3 regions of the Tepidiforma sp. genome follow, and region 3 is predicted to be linked to each of the others. Evidence: riboswitches for the same ligand, from Rfam matches in the RefSeq annotation. Region 3 holds a riboswitch; each other region holds the start of a gene.
The links. A riboswitch is a leader RNA that binds a small molecule or an ion and turns the genes downstream of it on or off. The one in region 3 is predicted to bind S-adenosylmethionine.
Positions count from the first base shown of each region.

Region 1: linked by a shared signal. The riboswitch ahead of metK (methionine adenosyltransferase) and the one ahead of N2041_RS06005 (hypothetical protein) in region 3 are both predicted to bind S-adenosylmethionine.
Region 2: linked by a shared signal. The riboswitch ahead of thrC (threonine synthase) and the one ahead of N2041_RS06005 (hypothetical protein) in region 3 are both predicted to bind S-adenosylmethionine.

Region 1 is NZ_JANZZD010000006.1:54,227-57,436, forward strand. It holds gene N2041_RS04995 (NDP-sugar synthase) at 1-699, opposite strand, end outside; gene metK (methionine adenosyltransferase) at 713-1,876, opposite strand; SAM-I-IV-variant riboswitch at 1,971-2,077, opposite strand; gene N2041_RS05005 (ScpA family protein) at 2,132-2,857, opposite strand; gene aroF (3-deoxy-7-phosphoheptulonate synthase) at 2,925-3,210, opposite strand, start outside.
Region 2 is NZ_JANZZD010000005.1:14,511-17,720, forward strand. It holds gene N2041_RS03985 (ubiquitin-like small modifier protein 1) at 1-119, opposite strand, end outside; gene N2041_RS03990 (NIL domain-containing protein) at 176-418, opposite strand; gene thrC (threonine synthase) at 418-1,662, opposite strand; SAM riboswitch class I at 1,852-1,962, opposite strand; gene N2041_RS04000 (hypothetical protein) at 2,029-3,210, opposite strand, start outside.
Region 3 is NZ_JANZZD010000008.1:9,915-13,124, reverse strand. It holds gene N2041_RS06015 (epoxide hydrolase family protein) at 1-875, opposite strand, end outside; tRNA gene N2041_RS06010 (tRNA-Phe) at 953-1,028, shown strand; gene N2041_RS06005 (hypothetical protein) at 1,090-1,341, opposite strand; SAM riboswitch class I at 1,349-1,444, opposite strand; SAM-I-IV-variant riboswitch at 1,597-1,701, opposite strand; tRNA gene N2041_RS06000 (tRNA-Asn) at 1,797-1,871, opposite strand; gene N2041_RS05995 (Gfo/Idh/MocA family oxidoreductase) at 2,170-3,210, shown strand, end outside.

The sequences.
Region 1 (3,210 bases), on a different contig from region 3:
GAGGAGGGCGTGGTGGAGGGCGAGGTAGCGGGCTGGCGTCCCGAGGTCGGCCCAGTGGCCTTCGAAGCGGTAGCCGAGGACGACCCGGCGGCGGGCGACGAGGGAGGGGAAGAGGGTCTCTTCGACGCGGACGGCGCCAGGGGGAATTTCGTCGACGAGGCGGCGTTCGAAAATCCATGCGCCGGCGTTGACGAGGCGGGACGGGGCCTCGCCGGGGGGCGGCTTTTCGACGAAGCCGGTGACGAGGCCATCCGGGCCGCAGACCGCGACGCCGAAACTGGAGGGGTCGTCGACGTCGTGGAGGGCGAGGGTCAGGTCGGCGGCGCGATCGACATGGGCGCGGAGTGCGGCGGCGAAATCGAAATCGAGGTAGACATCGCCGTTGAGGACGAGGAAGCGGTCGTCGATGCCGGCGGTTTCGACGGCGTTGCGGATGGCGCCGCCGGATTCGAGGCGGGCGGTTTCGATGATGGGGAGGACCTCGAGGCCGCGGTGCCGGCCGGCGGGGTAGCGGGCCGCGAGGTCTTCGTTGGCGAGGCCGAGGGCGAGGATGGCGCGGCGGATGCCGGAGCGCTCGAGCCACGCGAAGAGGTAGTCGATGGCGGGCCGGTTGCAGACGGGCACGAGGCTCTTGTGGCGGCGGGCGGTGAGGGGGCGCAGCCGGGTGCCCTGGCCGCCGACGAGGAGGATGGCGTCCACGCGGGCGCGGCGGTCAGCGGCCGGCGGCGGCGCGGAGGTCGGCAGCCCGGGAGGTGTCCTCCCAGGGGAGATCGAGGTCGGTGCGGCCGAAGTGCCCGTAGGCGGCGGTCGGCCGGTAGATCGGCCGGCGGAGGCCGAGGTCCTCGATGATGGCGCCGGGGCGGAGATCGAAGAGGCGGCGGACGGCGGCGAGGATGACCGAATCGGGGACGACGCCGGTGCCGAACGTTTCGATGCCGATGGAGGTGGGCTCGGAGACGCCGATGGCGTAGGAGAGCATGAATTCGCAGCGGGTGGCCAGGCCGGCGGCGACGATGTTCTTGGCGACCCAGCGGGCAGCGTAGGCGCCGGAGCGGTCGACCTTCGTCGGGTCCTTGCCCGAGAAGGCGCCGCCGCCGTGGCGGGCGACGCCGCCATAGGTATCGACGATGATCTTGCGGCCGGTGAGGCCGGCATCGCCGCGGGGGCCGCCGATGACGAAGCGGCCGGTGGGGTTGACGTGGATGGTGACGTCCTTGCTGAGGAGCGGGCCGACGACGGGCTCGATGACGTGCTTCGTCACCTGGGTGGTGATGAACTCGGGGTCTTCGACGTCGGGGGAGTGCTGGGTGGAGATGACGACGGTATCGACCTGGAGGGGGTTCCAGTGTTCGTCGTATTCGACGGTGACCTGGGACTTGCCGTCGGGCCAGACCCAGGGGAGGGTGCCGGATTTGCGGACTTCGGCGAGGCGGCGGGTGAGCCGGTGGGCGAGGGAGATGGTGAGGGGCATGTATTCGGGGGTTTCGCTGCAGGCGAAGCCCATCATCATGCCCTGGTCGCCGGCGCCGATGGAGCGGGGGTCGGTGTTATTGACGCCGCGGGCGATATCGGCGGACTGCTCGGCGATGGAGGTGATGACGCCGCAGGTGTGGCCGTCGAAGCCTTTTTCGGAGGAGTCGTAGCCGATATCGACGATGGTCTTGCGGACGAGCTTGTTGATATCGACGTAGCCATGGGTGGTGATTTCCCCCATGACGAGGACGAGGCCGTTGGTGGTGGCGGTTTCGCAGGCGACGCGGGAGGCGGGGTCCTGTTCGAGGAGGGCATCGAGGACGGCGTCGCTGATCTGGTCGCAGATTTTGTCGGGGTGGCCTTCGGTGACGGATTCGGAGGTGAGGAGCTTGCGTTCGGACACGTGGAGCCCTTTCGGTGGTGGAGTTGCCTTCGCGCGGGCATGAAAAATCCCCCCGTGCCGCTGGGGTGCGGCGGCGAGGGGCGGGCCTTCCCGCAAGCCCGCCTTTTGTTGCCCGGCGGCGGGTGCCGCGGGGCCGCGTCGGTTTGGCACCTTGGAGGCATAACCAGGTTGCCGGGCGGGGACGCCCTCTTGACGCTTGCAGTGAGGGTAGCAGGGCGGGGTGCGTGGCGGAAGATGGAGGCGGCGGTGGTGCGGTCAGGCGGCGGGGGCGAGCGCGACGACCTGGATATCGCCCCAGGGGGTTTCCTGGAGGGCGTCGGCTTCGCCGGCGCGGAGGAGTTCGAGGACGGCGAGGAAGGAGACGACGACTTCGAGGCGGTTCGCGCATTCGAGGATGGCGCGCCGGAAGGAGAAGCGGCCCCGGCGGCGGAGGCGGTCGCGGAACTGCTCGAGGCGCTGAGCGAGGGTGATGGCGGTATCGCGGGGGAGGATGGCGCGGGGCGCCGGGTCGGCAGGCTTGCGCTGGAGGAGCCGGAGCATGAGAGCGTGGAGGCGCTCGATACTGACGCCTTCGAGGGGGGAGGCTTCCGGGAGGTCGGGAGGCGGGGCGAGGCGGGTGTAGATGCGGAGGCCGGCGTCCTGGCGGGCTTCGAGGAGGTCGACGACCTGGAGGAAGCGGCGGTATTCGCGGAGGAGTTCGACGAGCTCCTGGCCGACGTCGTCGTCTTCGAGCGAGGGCGCCTCCTCCCCCTGCGGGCGGGGGAGGAGGGCGCGGGACTTCAGGTAGATGAGGCGGGCGCCGATGGCGACGAATTCGGCGAGGGCGGAGGGGTCGAAGCCTTCGCCGGTGTGGATGGCGGCGAGGTACTGGTCGGTCACCGCGACGAGGGAGACGGCGGTGATATCGAGGTCGTCCTTCTCGATGAGGTGGAGAAGGAGGTCGAGCGGCCCCTGGAAGACGGGCAGCGAGATTTCTGCCATGGCTCCTGCCGGCGCGATGCCCCCCCGCTGAGGCGGCGCCGGTGCGGTCTTGCGACCGTGTGCGCTATCACGCGCTGGCAGGCGCCCACACCCCCGGGAGCGTCCGCTCGACTGCAGCGGCGATAGCGCCGACCGAGCGCATCATCCCGGCGAAGCGGTCGTATGTCAACGACTGGGCGCCGTCGGAGAGGGCGTGGTCGGGGTTGTTGTGGACCTCGATCATGAGGCCGTCGGCGCCGGCGGCGATGGCGGCCATCGCGATCGGCGTGACGAGGGAGGCTTTGCCGGTGCCGTGGGAAGGGTCGGCGATGACGGGCAGGTGGCTGAGCTCGCGCGCGAGGGGGATGGCGTTG
Region 2 (3,210 bases), on a different contig from region 3:
GGGTAGGCGGATTCGAGGTTGGCGACGAGCGCCTCGAGCGTTGGGCCCTCGGCGGTTACCGTCGACTGGTTGCCCGTGAGGGGGCGGAGCGGCTGCGGGATGCGGACATTGACAGGCACGTGGGCAGTTCCTTCCTCTGCGAAGTTCGTCGTGACGCGGTGCTGAAGGCGCGGGCTCAGCCTTCGACGATGTCGCCCGTGACCGGGTCGACGCGGACGCCGCGCTCCTGCGCCCAGGCGAGGCTCCGCTCGATCTCGTCCGGGTCGCCCTCCAGTTCGAGGACGACCCAGCCGGTCTTCTCGTCGACGTCGGCCATGCGGACGTTGGTGATGACCTGGAACTCGTGGCCGAGGCGGTAGATGATCGGCTCGCGGATCAGGTTCTCGGGAAATGTGAAGCGGACGCGTTTGACGGCCATCACGCGACTCCCTGCGCTACGCGGGCATTGTACGCCGCCTCGAAGCTCTCCATCGTGGCCTCGATTTCGAGCGGCGGGTTGAGCGCCTCGGCGACGGCTTCGACCGTCTTGAACCCGGCCCCGGTGATGAAGGCGACGGTCAGCTCATCCGGGTGGATGCGGCCCTGCGCGGCGAGCTGCTTGAGCGAGGCGACGGTGACGCCGCCGGCCGTCTCCGCGAAGATCCCCTCCGTCTCCGCCAGCAGCTTCATGCCGGCGACGATTTCGTCGTCGGTGACGCTGCCGCAGGCGCCTCCGGTCTCCTGCAGCTGGACGAGGCTGTAGTAGCCGTCGGCGGGGTTGCCGATGGCGAGCGACTTCGCGATGGTGTTCGGCCGCTGGGGCCGGAAGTTCATCGAGCCCTCCTGCCAGGCCGTCGCCACGGGCGAGCAGCCGGCGGCCTGCGCGCCGCTCATCCGGGTCTTGGGCTCATCGATGAGGCCCGTCTTCCAGAGCTCCTGCAGCCCCTTCCGGATCTTCACGAAGAGCGAGCCGGAGGCGATCGGCACGACGCAATGGTCGGGCGCGCGCCAGCCGAGCTGCTCCGCGACTTCGAAGCCGAGCGTCTTCGAGCCTTCGGAGTAGTAGGGCCGCACGTTCACGTTCACGAACGCCCAGTTGTAGGCGCCGGCGAGCTCCGCGCAGAGCCGGTTCACGGCGTCGTAGTTGCCCCGCACCTTCACGAGTGTCGGGCCGTAGATGCTCGAGCCGAGCACCTTCCCGAGTTCGAGGTCGTGCGGGATGAAGACGACGGCCTCCATGCCGGCGGCGGCGGCGTGGGCGCTGACGCTGTTGGCGAGGTTGCCCGTGCTGGCGCAGGCGAGCTTGTCGTAGCCCAGCTCCCGCGCGCGGCTGCTCGCCACGGCGACCACGCGGTCCTTGAACGACCACGTCGGGTTCACGGTGTCGTTCTTGATGTAGAGGTTGTTCAGGCCCAGCGCTTTGCCGAGGTTCTTCGCCCGGATGAGGGGGGTGAACCCGGCGCCGATATCGATCGCCGATTCGGCATCGCAGGGCAGGTAGTCGCGGTAGCGCCAGAGCGAGGCCGGCCCGCGCTCGATGCGCTCACGGCTGACGGCCTTCCGGATGGCGTCGTAGTCGTAGGTGACTTCGACGGGCCCGAAGCAGAAGTCGCAGACGTGGCGCGCTTCGAGCGGGTATTCGCGGTGGCATTCGCGGCAGCGGAGATTCTTGGCAAAGCTCATGCTCTTCCTCCCTTCGGAGCGTGGGCCCGCGCGGGCGCAGGGCGTCGGCTGACGCGCGGGCGGACGGGCGGCGAAGACGGTGCGGGAGGCCCCTTCGGGTGAGGGGCTAGAGCATGACCATTCGGCCCAGGAACTCAACCATCTCGGCAACTCCTCGTTCCGCGTGGGCCGTGTTTCGGAGCGAAGTCGCTCTCATCTTTCCCCCGGGATGCTCCCGGGAGGCCGGATTTGGCACCTTACCCGCCGGGCAGGTTGCCGGGGTTTCACCGGGCCGGTCCCTCAACCCCATCTCGATACGAGCGGCCACGTTCGCGGGATTTCCTCACATGCTAGCACGGGCCGACGCTAACGCGGCAAGATCGCGCGTCAATCGGCCGGCTCGAGGCCGAAGGCCCGGATGACGGCGACGAGGCTCGCGCCGTCCAGCGCCTGCGCCAGCAGGCCGTCGAGGTAGCGGAGGTCGAACGGGTCGCCCGCCGCCGCGCCCGTCTCGGCCGCCAGCGCCGCCATGTAGGCCGCCGCGAGCGGCTCGAGCGGCGACTGGAGCGCCGTGACCGTCGGGTAGGCCGTTGTCACCAGCTCGGCGAAGGAGCGGTAGGGCGCGTTCGTCCCGGGGAGCGCCGCCTCCACGCCGGGCGACCGCAGCACGCCGATCGACTCCGGCAGCACTGCCCCGCTGTTGACCATCGCGAGGGCGTCGATGCGCAGCTCCCGCGCCAGCCGCGTCCGCTCTTCGGCGAGCGTCGGGTTCGCGGCGACGAGCCGGAGGAAGAGGAGCGTATCGAAGGCGGTGGCGGCCACCTCCTCGACCCGGCTGTCGAACTGGTCGCAATGGACCGCCTCGTGGGCGAGGAGCGGGATGAGCAGCTCGAACCGCTCGCCGCGCAGGGAAGGGTGAATGGAGACCACCCGCGCGCCCGTGCCGGTGGAGGTGACCCGCGCGAGCAGCCGCTCCATCCCCGGCGGCTCGCGGAAGTCGATGCTCGCTGCCGGCTGGCCGGTGCAGTTCGCCGGGGTGAGCAGGTCGGCCAGCGCGGGCTCGGCGAACGTCCCCGTCAGCGCCGCGAGCGCGGCGCGGAGCTTCGGCGACGGGACGGTCGCCGCCGGGATGGCGTCGTAGACGGCGAGGGCATCGGCGCTCGTCGCGGCATCCGATCCGCGCACGGCGAGGTGCCGGCGGAGCGCTTCCCGCATCGCCGCCGGGTCATCTGTCGCCGGGTCCGGCTCGCGCTCCTCCGGGGGGTCGAAGAAGGCCGGGTCGGCCGGCGTGAGGGCGCTGGAGGCGAGGAGCGCGGCGAGCGGGCTGAGGTCGGCAGCTACCGGCACCTCGAAGCTGCCGCTCGCCCGCGGGTCGAACGCCCGGCGCGAGACGGTCAGCACGCTCCCTTCGGTCACGAGCGCATCGACCGTCAGCACGACTTCCCGCCGGTTCGCGGTGCTCCGCTCGGCGGCGGCGACGAGCTGGCGGCGGGAGCCGCCTTCGGCGAGGGCGATGCGCAGTTCGAAGTGCGAAGCGAGCGGGATGCGCGAATCGGCGAACTCGGCGGG
Region 3 (3,210 bases):
TTGGGCGCCCAGTAGAACATGAGGTTGGTGAGGAGGACGTCCTTCGAGAACGTCTTCTCGATGTCCTCGCCGACGTCGCCCCAGGTGTGGAACTTTTCGACGATCCAGGCGGCGAGGCCGGCGGGCGAATCGGACTGGGCGAGGGTGAGCGAATCGGGCTTGGTGCCCTGTGTGAGGGAGTAGCCGGTTTCGTTCGCCTGGAAGGCGTCGCGCTCGGCGATGCGCTGGCGGTCGTCGTCGGTCAGGTCCGGCGGGGGCTGGACGAAGAGGAAGTTGAGGTGGGCGCCGATGACGTGCCCGGGGTAGGCCGAGGCCATCTTGGCGGAGATGATGCCGCCCCAGTCGCCGCCCTGGACGCCGTAACGCTGGTAGCCGAGCTCCTGCGTCATGAGGGTGTGGAAGGCAGCGGCGATGCGGCTGATGCCCCAGCCGCGCTCGCGGGGCTTGCCGCCGAAGCCGAAGCCGGGCAGGGCCGGGATGACGAGGTCGAAGGCGTCGGCGTCGGTGTGGCCGTGGGCGGCCGGGTTCACGAGGCGGTCGATGATGAAGTAGAACTCGAAGATAGAGCCCGGCCAGCCGTGGATGAGGAGGAGGGGGAGGGCGCCGGGCTTGCCGCTCTCGATGTGCCAGAAGTGGATATCGACGCCGTCGACGTCGGCGAGGAAGCCGGGGTAGCGGTTGAGGTGGCCTTCGTGGAGGCGCCAGTCGTAGCCGTTCGCCCAGTAGTCGCAGAGCTGGCGGATGTAGCCCAGGTTCGCGCCGTAGTCCCAGCCGGCATCGGCGAACTGGTCGGGCCAGCGGGTGCGGGCGAGGCGTTCGCGGAGGTCGGCGAGGACCTCGTCGGGGACGTGGATGGCGAAGGGGCGGATGCTCATGGCGGGGAATGATAGCGCCGGTCGGGCGGGGACGCCTTGACCGGGCGGCGGGGGTGAACCTAGCATGAAGCGACGGCGCTGAGGTAGCTCAGTTGGTAGAGCACGGCACTGAAAATGCCGGTGTCCTCGGTTCGATCCCGAGCCTCAGCACCAGGCATGCGAGCAACGCTGGCCCGGCCATTTTGGCCGGGCCAGCTGCGTTCCTGGGGAAGCGTCAGGCGGCGGCCGGCGCCTCGGCCGGGAAGTGGACGAAGCGGCCATCGAAGACGGCGAAGCGGCCGCGGAGGTCAGACTTGAAGGCGCGGACGATGTCCTGAACGTCTTCGAAGAGGAGGTGGAAGGAGTTGCGGGTGTCGAGGCGGACTTCGACGGCGTAGCCCTGGTGGTGGATGGCCTCGATGCGGCCGGAGATGGGGGCCGTGAGCGTCTTGCGGTTGGTGACAGGGAAGGAGCGGGTTTCGCGCATGGGACACCTCCAATCGGTCCTGGCTGGGGCACCTTCCGGGGGCTTCCCCCGGGGTTGCCGGGCGGTCATCGGGCCAGGTCCCTCGCGCCACTCGTGATTGGGGACGGGGTTGCGGCGGGGTGCCGCGGGGTATTGCGCCGGGGGCGCGAACGTGCGGGTGCGAACTCCTTTCCGGGGCAGCGAAAAGCCCCTCACGGGGGAGGGGCTGGCGTTCGGGATGCCGGCGCCCCTCCGGCTTCGAGGGGCGGGTAGACGTTACCCGCCGTTGGTTGCCCCGTCGTTCGGGGCCGCGTCATGGTGGCACCTTGGCGGCGTTACCAGGTTGCCGGGCAGCTCGCGCTGCCGCTCGGGACGCTTCGAGGGAAAGGATAGGGACGGCGCGGGGGCTGTCAAGGCCTCAACGAACAACGGCACGCTCGCTCGAGCGCGCCGTTTCGATCGCAGCCAACAGGCGGTGGCTCCCCGGCGAGGATTCGAACCTCGAACCTAGCGGTTAACAGCCGCGCGCTCTACCGTTGAGCTACCGGGGAACACCCTGAGTTTCGGACGGCGGGGCGGGACGCGCAACCGGGGCATGCCCGAAACGGGCGCGCGGTGATTCCGATGCCGGCGTGGTCTCGCTCAAGATCACTGGCGGGCGTTCCGGCCTCGTTTCATCTGGTCTCGTTTCAACGGGAACGGCCGCCGGCGGGGAGTCACGTGCGCCCCCAGGTGGATCCCCCCGCCGGTGGCCGCGAATCGAGCATGGCACGGGCGGCGGGGGCGTTCACCCGGCGTTGGGCAAGGCGGCCGTAAAATGCCGGAAAACTCGCGAAGGCGGTACGCCCCGTGCCCGTTCCCGTCGTTGGACTCATCGGCTGCGGCCATATCGGCCGGTTCCACTCGCGCAACCTGCGCGGCGCCATCCGGGCCGGGGCAGCGGAGGCGCGCTACGTCGCGGTGTGCGACCGGGACCGGGCGCGGGCGGAAGCGTTCGGGGCGATCGTCGGCGCGGAGCTGGTGACCGACGACGCGGCGGAGCTGTTCGGGTTCCCGGGGCTGACGGCGGTCTACATCTGCACAGAGACGGCGGAGCACCCGGCGCTCGTCCGGGAAGCGGCGCGGCGGGGGCTGGACGTGTTCTGCGAGAAGCCGCTCGCGCGGACGCTGCCGGAAGTCGAAGAGATGGTCGCGGCGGTCGAGGGGGCCGGGGTCATCAACCAGGTCGGGCTCGTGCTGCGGTACTCGCCGGTGCTGACCGTGCTGGCGGACCTCATGCGCGACCCGGGGCTCGGGCCGCTGCTCACGGCGCATTTGCGGGACGACCAGTTCTTCCCCATCCGGGGCCACTACCGGAGCACGTGGCGGGGGAGTTTCGAACGGGCCGGCGGCGGGACGCTCATCGAGCACTCGATTCATGACGTCGACGTCTTCCGATGGCTGTTCGGGGAAGTTACGGCGGTGCGGTGCCACACACGGGAGGCGACGCCGGGGCACCCGGGCATCGAAGACGTGGCGCTGGTGACCTTCCAGCACGAAGGCGGGCACCAGACCACGCTGACGTCGGTGTGGCACGGCCTCGACGACCGGCCGTCCACGCGCTACCTCGAGGTGTTCTTCGAAGGCGGGTATTTCGCGACCGAGCACGACTTCCTCGGGCCGATCCGGGTGCAGGGCCGCAGCGGACCGGTGCGCGAGATGAGCGCGGAGGAGGTGTTCGAGCGGTACGTGGAGCTGACGGGGCTGGACGAGGGGACGGCCGAGCTGGCACGGGCGGGGATGATGGAGGATGTGGCGTTCCTCCGGTGCGCGGCCGAGCGGCGGCCGGCGTTCCCGGATTTCCGGACGGCGCTGGCGGCCCACCGGGTGGTCGATGCCTGCTACCGGAGC